One region of the Erwinia sp. LJJL01 genome, then DNA from elsewhere that is predicted to be linked to it. Evidence: predicted binding sites of a transcription regulator. Region 1 holds the regulator's gene; the other holds the start of a gene.
The links. The regulator PurR, encoded in region 1, represses purine synthesis genes. The targets are predictions, from matches to a motif close to CANGCAAACGTTTGCNTG.
Positions count from the first base shown of each region.

Region 2: the regulator PurR is predicted to act here: its motif matches at 2,731-2,748, upstream of cvpA (colicin V production protein).

Region 1 covers NZ_CP178576.1:4,445,201-4,450,344, reverse strand. Annotated here, with positions in the region: gene punC (purine nucleoside transporter PunC) at 1-372, opposite strand, end outside; gene punR (DNA-binding transcriptional activator PunR) at 485-1,402, shown strand; gene purR (HTH-type transcriptional repressor PurR) at 1,427-2,452, opposite strand; gene ACLI4M_RS21760 (YnhF family membrane protein) at 2,748-2,837, shown strand; gene ACLI4M_RS21755 (C40 family peptidase) at 2,880-3,728, opposite strand; gene ACLI4M_RS21750 (Grx4 family monothiol glutaredoxin) at 4,099-4,437, shown strand; gene rnt (ribonuclease T) at 4,519-5,144, opposite strand, start outside.
Region 2 covers NZ_CP178576.1:353,599-358,742, reverse strand. Annotated here, with positions in the region: gene accD (acetyl-CoA carboxylase, carboxyltransferase subunit beta) at 1-461, shown strand, start outside; gene folC (bifunctional tetrahydrofolate synthase/dihydrofolate synthase) at 527-1,789, shown strand; gene dedD (cell division protein DedD) at 1,779-2,516, shown strand; gene cvpA (colicin V production protein) at 2,816-3,301, shown strand; gene purF (amidophosphoribosyltransferase) at 3,338-4,855, shown strand; gene ACLI4M_RS02380 (UbiX family flavin prenyltransferase) at 4,919-5,144, shown strand, end outside.

The DNA of each region.
Region 1 (5,144 bases):
TCCACTGTAGCGGTCTACCACCAGTGCCTGCCAGCTTACCGCCGCAGCACAGACGCCAACGGCCTGAACAAAGCGCATCGCCAGCAGCCATGGGGCAGAGTTCACCCACAGCATTGCCGCGCAGCCAATGGCAAACAGGCTCAGGCCCATCAGCAGCACGGGTTTACGGCCGATGCGATCGGAGAGTGGCCCCCAGATAAGCTGTGCGCAGGCGAAACCGGCGAGAAATATACTCAAGCTGGCGCTGATGGCACCCGCTTCACTGCCCAGGTCTTGCTGCATCACGCCAAATGCGGGCAGGTACATATCGGTAGCAAGGAAACCCAGCATGCTGAGCAGTGCCAGGTAAATCATAAAGCCTTTGGATCGCATTGTTTTAACTCTTATCAGACAAATTTTCACCGACGCAGTGTAATAGAGTGCCGACTGGCTTGTGAAACGCTAATATTCGTCAGGCGCATTGAAAAAAATTGAAGGCAAAGCTATGTGGTCTGAACATTCTCTGGAAGTTATTGATGCGGTTGCCAGAACCGGCAGTTTTACCGCTGCTGCGGCAGAACTGCATCGCGTGCCCTCTGCCGTCAGCTATACCGTACGTCAGATGGAGGAGTGGCTAGCCGTTAGCCTGTTTGAGCGGCGGCACCGCGACGTGGTGCTGACCGAAGCCGGGCGCGTATTCAGCGAAGAGGGCAGAGTTGTCATCAAAAAAATGCTCGCCACCCGTCGGCGCTGTCAACAGGTGGCTAACGGCTGGCGTGGGCAGATTAATATCGCGGTCGATCGTATTGTCCGTCCGGCGCGTACCCGGCAGCTGGTGGTGGATTTTTACCGCCACTTCCCGGATATGGAGCTGCATATTACGCCAGAGGTTTTCAACGGCGTTTGGGATGCGCTGGCGGACGGGCGCGTCGACGTGGCGATTGGCGCAACGCAGGCTATTCCTGTCGGCGGGCGTTTTGCTTTTCGCGATATGGGAAGTTTGAACTGGCGCTGTGTCGTGCTGGCCGGGCATCCGCTGCTTGGCCACAGCAGCCCGTTGAATGAAGAGTTGATACGCGAGTGGCCATCGCTGGTGCTGGAGGATACCTCCAGAGCCTTGCCAAAGCGCACTACCTGGACGCTGAATAACCAGCGGCGGCTGGTGGTGCCGGACTGGGATAGCGCGTTTGACTGCCTGCGCGCCGGATTATGCGTGGGTATGGTACCAGGGCACTTTGCTCAGCCGTGGCTGGAGCAGGGGGTGTTGTGCGAGCTGCCGCTTGCCGCCCCTTTTCCCGATAGCCCGTGCTGCCTGAGTTGGTCAGAGCAGAGCGTCTCCCCGGCGTTAAGCTGGCTGCTGGAACATCTGGGCAGTACCGAAACGCTTAACGCCGAGTGGCTAAGTGAAACCGTACCAGGGTGACGTTGCGCAACATCACCCTGAGGATTAACGACGGTAATCGCGGAATGGGCCATCGGCCACTGAACGGCGCTCAATCAGCGAAGGGTGCACCTCAATGGTCTGAGGCTCTTCACGCTTGCTGGTAATTCTGTCGAGCAGCATATCAAAGGCAGTTTCACCCAGACGCTCTTTTGGCTGGTGGACGGTGGTGAGCGCCGGCGTGAAGTAGCGCGCGTTGCGCACGTTGTCATAACCGATCACCGAAATATCCTGTGGCACACGCAGGCCCATCTCATCAGCGGCACAGATAGCCCCCATTGCCATGATATCGCCACCGCAGAAGATCGCCGTCGGGCGCTGCTTCTGTGACAAAATCTGCTGCATGGCGCGGTAGCCGGATTCCGGTTCGAAGTCACCCTGCACCAGCCACTCATCGCGCAGGCTGATGCCGGCTTCGTTAAGAGCCTTGATAAAGCCAGCATGGCGGCCGCCGCCGGTGTTGCGCTCCAGCTGCCCCGGGATCGCGCCAATATCACGATGCCCACGTTCAATCAGATAGCGCCCGGCAAGGTAGCCACCTTCGAAAGCGTTATCCAGTACGGTATCAGTGAAGTCGCCGCGCGATTCACCCCAGTCCATTACCACCATGGGGATATTACGATTGTCTTCCAGCATGGAAATCAGCTCATCGGGGTATTCTGAGCACATCACCAGCAGGCCATCAACGCGCTTTTGCGCCATCATCGACAGATAAGCCTGCTGCTTCTGGATGTCGTTGTGCGCATTGCCGAGGATCAGCGTATAACCTTTAGCAAAGCAACGGTTTTCAATGGCTTCGATAATCTCGGCAAAATAGGGGGCTTCGCTGGACGTTGCCAGCAGGCCAATAGTTTTGGTGTGGTTAACCTTCAGACTACGTGCAACGGCGCTGGGAGAATAGTGCAATTCTTTGATTGCCGTCCATACCGCTTCACGCGTCTCTTCAGCTACAAAGCGCGTTTTATTGATTACATGGGAAACGGTGGTGGTGGAAACACCGGCGCGCTTTGCCACATCCTTAATTGTTGCCATTAAACTCGTACTCCTGGCGTTATCGTAACACTCTGATAACTAATTGGTTAAACGTTTGCCTAAACACCGCCATTTCTGGCCGCCCAGAATAATGATGGATGCTGTCTCAAAGGGTCAGGATGGGGTTAAATCGTCCGTAGAGTGACATGCGGTGCTGAGTAAAATCACTTCCGTGCTTGTTGCGCAACGGAAAAGAGGAATTCTAGCAAGGCTGCGCAAAGAAAACGAGATTTTTACGGGCTACTGTGGGAAAATCTATTGGCTTACTTTAAACAGGGTTATTAAGGGGGGGGAAATGAATACCGATATGAAAATGACACTGCTGACGGTTGTGGGTTCACTGCTGATGATTATTGCGTTTAGCATCACGGCAGTAATGCACTAAGTTTCACCGGGAGGAGGTCGCTCCTCCCGTTCTCTTTAGCGTTTAACGAATGGTTTTCGGTGTCATCATGCGCCGGGCACCAATGTAGTGCTCCTGCCAGTAGTCTTCCGTCAGCGCGCTCACCTGGATATCTTTGCCGGTGCGTGGTGACTGGATAAATTTCCCACCGCCCAGATAGACGCCCACATGGTCGGCAGTGCCGCGACCATTAATGCGGAAAAATACCAAATCGCCTTTTTCCAACTCATCGCGTTTGATCGAGGCCGCGTCACGCAGGTGATACATTTCATTCGCGGTACGTGGGATCTTAAACTTCACTAAATCTTTATAGGCATACCAAACCAGCCCACTGCAGTCGAAGCCGGTTTTTGGCGAGGTTCCGCCCCACTGGTAGGGTTTCCCTAGCTGACCCATCAGTTTATTCATCGCTGTCTCACGAGCTTTCTGATAGCGCGCGCGGTGAGCTTTACTCAGCTTGAGCGGCGCATCGGTACTCTCTGCTACGCGCGATTCGAGTTTTTTATCTGCACGCTGGCGACCGTAGCGTTTTTTACCTTCGTTCTTAGCCAGCTTTTTAGCCGTGGTTTTGGTTTTTGCGACGTTAATCTTTTTTACCGGCTCAGCAGCGGGTTTCTTTTTCAGCTTAAGTTTTTGCGCAACGGTTGTACGCGTGGTTTTGGCTGGTTGTTTGCTCTTTTTGCTGAGGGGTTCTTTGACTTTTTTGGTTGAGGCGGCTTTAACCGGGCGGCGTTTACGCCGGTCATCCTTACTGGCAGCGCTGCTATCAACTTTATGTTGATTTGCATTAATAGGAGCATGTGGCGATGCGTGCGCCAGGTTCAAAAATAGCTGAGCAAAGGCCAGCAGAATGAGTGTGATGAGTGAACGCATTGTTCTCATTAACAGTTTGTGCGCTGCAAAACACTGCAACACAGCCAGAAAAAGTGATTTCTGCGCTAAAGCAGAAGGTTGGACCGATTCTAATCTAACTTCTTAACAAAAGGTAAGGTCTTTTTTGTTTCAATAATACAGATCAAGTAAACGCTTTGAAATTGAGCACAATCAGGTGGTTAAGTCAGCGGTTACTGCACTTTCGCGCATGACAGAGGGAGAATTGATGATAAGAAAATGTTATTTTGTCACCATCACCTGTTCCACGACAGCGCACAGGCTGACGCTGTTGCTGAAAATGTCATTTTCATCGCCTGGACAGAATCGCTACAATAACTAAACACGAAGTATCGTATTGAGGAAGGCATTTATGAGTACTGTTGAAAAAATTCAGCGCCAGATTGCAGAAAACCCGATCCTGCTGTATATGAAAGGCTCCCCGAAACTGCCAAGCTGCGGCTTCTCCGCGCAGGCTGTTCAGGCGCTTTCAGCCTGCGGCGAGCGTTTCGCCTATGTTGATATTCTGCTGAACCCGGACATCCGTGCTGAAATGCCGAAGTATGCCAACTGGCCGACCTTCCCACAGCTGTGGGTTGACGGTGAGCTGGTCGGCGGCTGCGATATCATCATTGAAATGTACCAGCGCGGCGAACTGCAGAGTCTGATTAAAGAAACTGCGGCAAAGTATCCGAGCGAAGCGTCTGAATAAGCGTTAAAGCTTGAGAGTGCACCCAAAATAAAAACCGGAGCCAAATGGCTCCGGTTTTTTTTTATCTTTCAATCAGCGCGTTTAAGCCTGCTGTTGATCATCGGCGCTGGCGGGCAACGGCCAGCCGCCCAGACGTTTCCAGCGATTAACCAGTTCACAGAACAGATCCGCGGTCTGCAGCGTGTCATACAGTGCGGAGTGTGCCTGGGTATTATCAAAAGCGATGCCGGCAGTGGTGCAGGCTTTAGCCAGAACGGTTTGCCCCAGCACCAGACCACTCAATGCCGCCGTATCAAAGGTGACAAACGGATGGAAAGGGTTGCGCTTCAGGCTGGCGCGCTCGGCGGCGGCGTTCATAAAGTTCAGGTCGAAAGTTGCGTTGTGTGCCACCATGATCGCCCGGTTACAGCCCTGATCCTTCACGCCTTTACGCACCAGTTTGAAAATCGCATGCAGCGCTTCGTACTCGCTCACTGCGCCGCGCAAAGGGTTGTTCGGGTCGATGCCGTTGAACGCCAGCGCTTCGGGTTGCAGAACTGAGCCGACAAAGGGTTCGACATGGAAGTGCAGCGTCTCATCTTTTTCCAGCCAGCCATTGTCGTCCATCTTAAGCGTGACCGCAGCGATTTCCAGTAAAGCGTTAGTTTTGGCATCAAAACCGGCGGTTTCAACGTCAATCACCACTGGATAAAAACCGCGAAAACGGC
Region 2 (5,144 bases), 660 kb from region 1:
AGGCGCTGGAAGATGGTTGCCCGATGATCTGCTTCTCGGCCTCAGGCGGTGCGCGTATGCAGGAAGCGCTGATGTCGCTGATGCAGATGGCGAAAACCAGTGCAGCCCTGGCGAAGATGCAGGAGCGTGGTTTGCCCTATATCTCCGTGCTGACTGACCCGACCATGGGCGGGGTTTCTGCCAGCTTCGCGATGCTGGGCGACCTCAACATTGCTGAACCAAAAGCGCTGATCGGCTTTGCCGGCCCACGCGTGATTGAGCAGACCGTGCGTGAAAAACTGCCGCCGGGCTTCCAGCGCAGTGAGTTCCTGATCGAGAAGGGTGCGATCGACATGATCGTGCGCCGTCCGGTGATGCGCTTCAAGCTGGCCTGCTTGCTGGCTAAGTTCATGAATCTGCCTGCACCGCAGGAAGAAGAGATCGCTGAAGCCGCTGCTGTTCCACAGAGCCCCGAGGCCTGATCGATGATGAGAAAGGGACCACGGGTCCCTTTCACCAATGAACCGTAACTTTGTGAACGGGACACATGGATAATCTTCCTCAAGCCACGTCGCCTCTTGCCACGTGGCTTTATTATCTTGAGCATTTACACTCTCAGGCTATCGAACTTGGGCTGGATCGTGTCCAGCGCGTTGCCACCTCACTCGACCTGCTCAAACCTGCCCCCATGGTCTTCACCGTTGCCGGAACGAATGGCAAAGGCACCACCTGCCGAACCCTGGAAACTGTGCTGATGGCCGCAGGCTTTCGCGTGGGCGTATACAGCTCCCCGCACCTGGTGCGCTACACCGAACGCGTGCGCATTCAGGGGGCAGAACTGGCCGAGTCGGCACACACCGCTTCGTTTGCGGCAATTGAAGCCGGGCGTGGCGCAACCTCGTTAACCTATTTTGAATACGGCACCCTGTCGGCGCTGTGGCTGTTTAAGCAGGCGCAGCTGGACGTCGCGATCCTCGAAGTTGGCCTCGGCGGGCGCCTTGACGCCACCAACATCGTGGATGCTGATGTCGCCGTGATCACCAGTATTGCGCTGGATCATACCGACTGGCTGGGGCCGGACCGTGAAAGCATTGGTCGCGAAAAAGCGGGCGTGTTCCGCGGCGGCAAACCGGCCATTGTCGGTGAACCGGATATGCCGCATACCATTGCAGATGTGGCGACGGAGAAGGGCGCACTGCTGAGCCAGCGCGATCGTGACTGGTCATATCAGGCCAGCGCACAAGGCTGGTCTTTCCAGGATGCTCAGGGCCGCGTCGACCAGTTACCGCTGCCGCAGGTGCCGTTGCCCAATGCCGCCACCGCGCTGGCTGCGCTGCGTGCCTCCGGGCTGAAGGTCGATGAAACGGTGATCCGCACGCATCTGCATCAGGCCATTTTGCCGGGCCGTTTTCAGACGGTGGCAGAGTCACCGCGGGTGATCCTCGATGTGGCGCATAATCCCCATGCGGCGGCCTATCTGGCTGGCCGACTGGCAGAATTAGCGCACGTCGGGAAGGTCCATGCGGTGGTCGGTATGCTGCACGACAAAGATATTGCCGGTACGCTGGCCTGCCTCCGTCCCCAGGTTGATGCCTGGTACTGTGCGCCGCTTGACGGCCCGCGCGGTGCCAGCGCGGAGCAGCTGATGGCGTATCTGGAGGGCGCGCAGGCCTTCAGTTCGGTGACGGCGGCGTATCAGCAGGCGCTGCAGCAGGCAGCAGAACAGGATATTGTGCTGGTGTGTGGTTCATTCCACACCGTAGCGCAGGTCATGGAAACGATGGAAACGGAGAACGGCAGTGGCCAGTAAGTTTCAGAACCGTTTAGTCGGAACCATCATCATTGTCGCGCTGGGTGTGATCGTGCTGCCCGGCGTGCTCGATGGTAAGAAAAAACATTACAAAGAAGAGTTTGCCGCAATCCCGCTGGTGCCGAAACCGGAAGATCAGCAGGAAACGGATCTCGTACCGCCTGTCACGCAGTCGTTGCCTGCTCAGCCGCCGCAAGGCGCAGCGGCCACGGCACCAGGCAGCAGTGAAAATACCTCACAGGCGGACAGTGGTTCCACCGTGCCGCAGTCGCGCAATCAGCCGACTGTCGTTACGCCGCCGCCGGTGCAGCAGCAGCCGCCGAAAGTGGTGGAGAAACCGCTGGCGAAACCGAAGCCGGTAGAAAAACCAGTTGAGAAAGCGAAGCCGGTTGAGAAGCCGAAAGCGGTAGAAAAACCGGTCGAGAAGCCAGTTGAGAAAACGCAGCCGAAAGAAGAAGCACCGGCAGCGGAAGCCGCACCAGGCGGTCAGGCCTATGTTGTTCAGCTCGGCGCGCTGAAAAATGCCGCTAAGGTGAATGAGATTGTCGCCCAGCTACGTCTGTCGGGCTATCGCGCCTTTACCGTGCCTTCAACGCCGGTGCAGGGGCAGATCACCCGGATTTACGTCGGCCCGGATGCCTCCAAGGCGAAAATGCAGGCGTCAGTCAGCCAGCTGCAAAGCATCTCCGGCCTCGGCGGGGTGGTGAAGCCTTACAGCGCTAGATAGTGTTGTTAACCCGTGCGCAGCAATGGCACGGGCTATGATTGCGATAGCTTTTATCGTCTCACGCCCGGAACGGCAGCACTGTCGTTCCGGGCGTACTACGTGATGATACTGGCAAATCAAGGTATTGCGTTGCGGCGTGCTGACGGCCGAAATCGTGGCCCGTCTGTAGATTTTTTCCACGTCGGCGATTATTTAAATCGACGTGGGAAAACCCTACGCAAACGTTTTCTTTTTCTGTTAGAATTCGCCCCGAACGAGCTGGATGGCTGGATTCAGGGGCATTGTCACTGGAAGAGTTCATGGTCTGGATAGATTACGTCATTATTGCGGTTGTTGGTTTTTCGGCTCTTGTCAGCCTGATCCGTGGGTTTGTTCGGGAAGCTCTTTCTCTCGTCACCTGGGGTTGCGCATTTTTTGTCGCCAGTCATTACTACTCCTTCCTTGCCGTCTGGTTTACAGGATTTGAAGACGAACTGGTTCGAAATGGAATCGCCATTGCGGTGTTGTTTATTGCCACGCTGATTGTCGGGGCAATCGTCAACTATGTGATCGGGTCGCTGGTTGAAAAAACCGGCCTGTCGGGTACCGACAGAGTACTGGGAGTCTGTTTCGGGGCATTACGTGGTGTGCTGATTGTTTCAGCGATGCTGTTCTTCCTTGATACTTTCACCGGTTTTTCCAAAAGCCCGGACTGGCAGCAGTCTCAGCTTATTCCCCAGTTCAGTTACATCATCAGGTGGTTTTTTGATTACCTGAAAAGCACGTCGAGTTTTTTGCCCCAGTAATCGCACTGGGGTTGCGGCTTATGAGGAAATGTCACTATGTGCGGTATTGTCGGGATCGCCGGATTCATGCCGGTCAACCAGTCGATTTATGATGCGTTAACGGTGCTTCAGCACCGTGGGCAGGATGCCGCCGGCATCGTTACCATTGATGCATTGAATTGCTTCCGTCTGCGTAAAGCAAACGGCCTGGTCAGCGATGTATTTGAAGCCCGCCACATGCAGCGTATGCAGGGCAATATGGGTATTGGCCACGTGCGCTACCCAACGGCAGGAAGTTCCAGTGCTTCTGAAGCCCAGCCTTTCTATGTGAACTCCCCTTACGGTATTACCCTTGCCCACAACGGCAACCTGACCAACGCCCACGAGCTGCGCAAGGCGCTGTTCGAAAGTGGCCGCCGTCATGTGAATACCACGTCGGATTCCGAAATCCTGCTGAACATCTTTGCGCAGGAAGTGGACCGCTTTCAGCACTACCCGCTGGAAGCCGAAAACATCTTCTCCGCCATTGCTGCCGTTCACCAGAAGGTGCGCGGGGCTTATGCCTGTGTGGCGATGATCATTGGTCATGGCCTGGTGGCATTCCGTGACCCGAACGGCATCCGCCCGCTGGTTATCGGGAAACGCGGCATGGCCGACGGCCGCACCGAGTATATGGTCGCTTCCGAAAGCGTGGCGCTGGATACTTTAGGCTTTGAGTTCCTGCGCGATGTGGCACCTGGCGAAGCGGTGTACGTCACCGAAAAAGGTCAGCTGTTTACCCGCCAGTGCGCGGAGAACCCGAAATACAATCCGTGCCTGTTCGAGTATGTCTACTTTGCGCGCCCGGACTCTTTCCTTGATAAGATCTCCGTGTACAGCGCCCGCGTGCGCATGGGTACCAAGCTGGGGGCGAAAATCGCCCGCGAGTGGGAAGATCTCGACATCGATGTGGTTATCCCCATTCCGGAAACCTCCTGCGATATCGCGCTGGAGATGGCGCGTATTCTCGATAAGCCCTACCGTCAGGGTTTTGTGAAAAACCGCTACGTAGGCCGTACCTTTATCATGCCGGGCCAGCACCTGCGCCGCAGTGCGGTTCGCCGCAAGCTGAACGCTAACCGTGCTGAGTTCCGCGGTAAAAACGTGCTGCTGGTGGATGACTCCATCGTGCGCGGCACCACCTGTGAGCAGATCATCGAGATGGCGCGGGAAGCCGGGGCGAAAAAAGTTTACCTCGCCTCTGCGGCCCCGGAAATTCGCTTCCCGAACGTTTACGGTATCGATATGCCGAGCGCCACTGAGCTGATTGCTCACGGACGTGAAGTGGAAGAGATCCGCCAGCTGATTGGTGCTGATGCGCTGATCTTCCAGGATCTGAGCGACCTGATCGAAGCGGTGCGTGAAGAGAACCCCGATATTGCCCAGTTTGAATGCTCGGTATTTGACGGTATCTACGTTACCAAAGACGTCGATCAGCAATACCTGGAGTATCTGCAGTCGCTGCGTAATGACGATGCGAAGGCGATGCAGCGTCAGAACGAAGTTGAGAACCTGGAAATGCATAACGAAGGCTAAGCCCGGGTAAATACGCTAAGATGGGCCGGAAGTGATTCCGGCCCATTTTTTTTAAGGATTTTTATGAAGCGACTCATTATTGGTATCTCTGGCGCCAGCGGGGTGATTTATGGCATCCGCACGCTGCAAATTTTGCAGCAGGTGAGCGGGGTAGAGACCCATCTGATAATGAGCCAGGCCGCGCGTCAGACGCTGGCGCTGGAGAGTGATTACACCGTGCGCGAGGTTCAGGCGCTGGCCGATGTGGTGCATGACGTGCGTGATATCGCCGCCAGTATCTCTTCCGGCT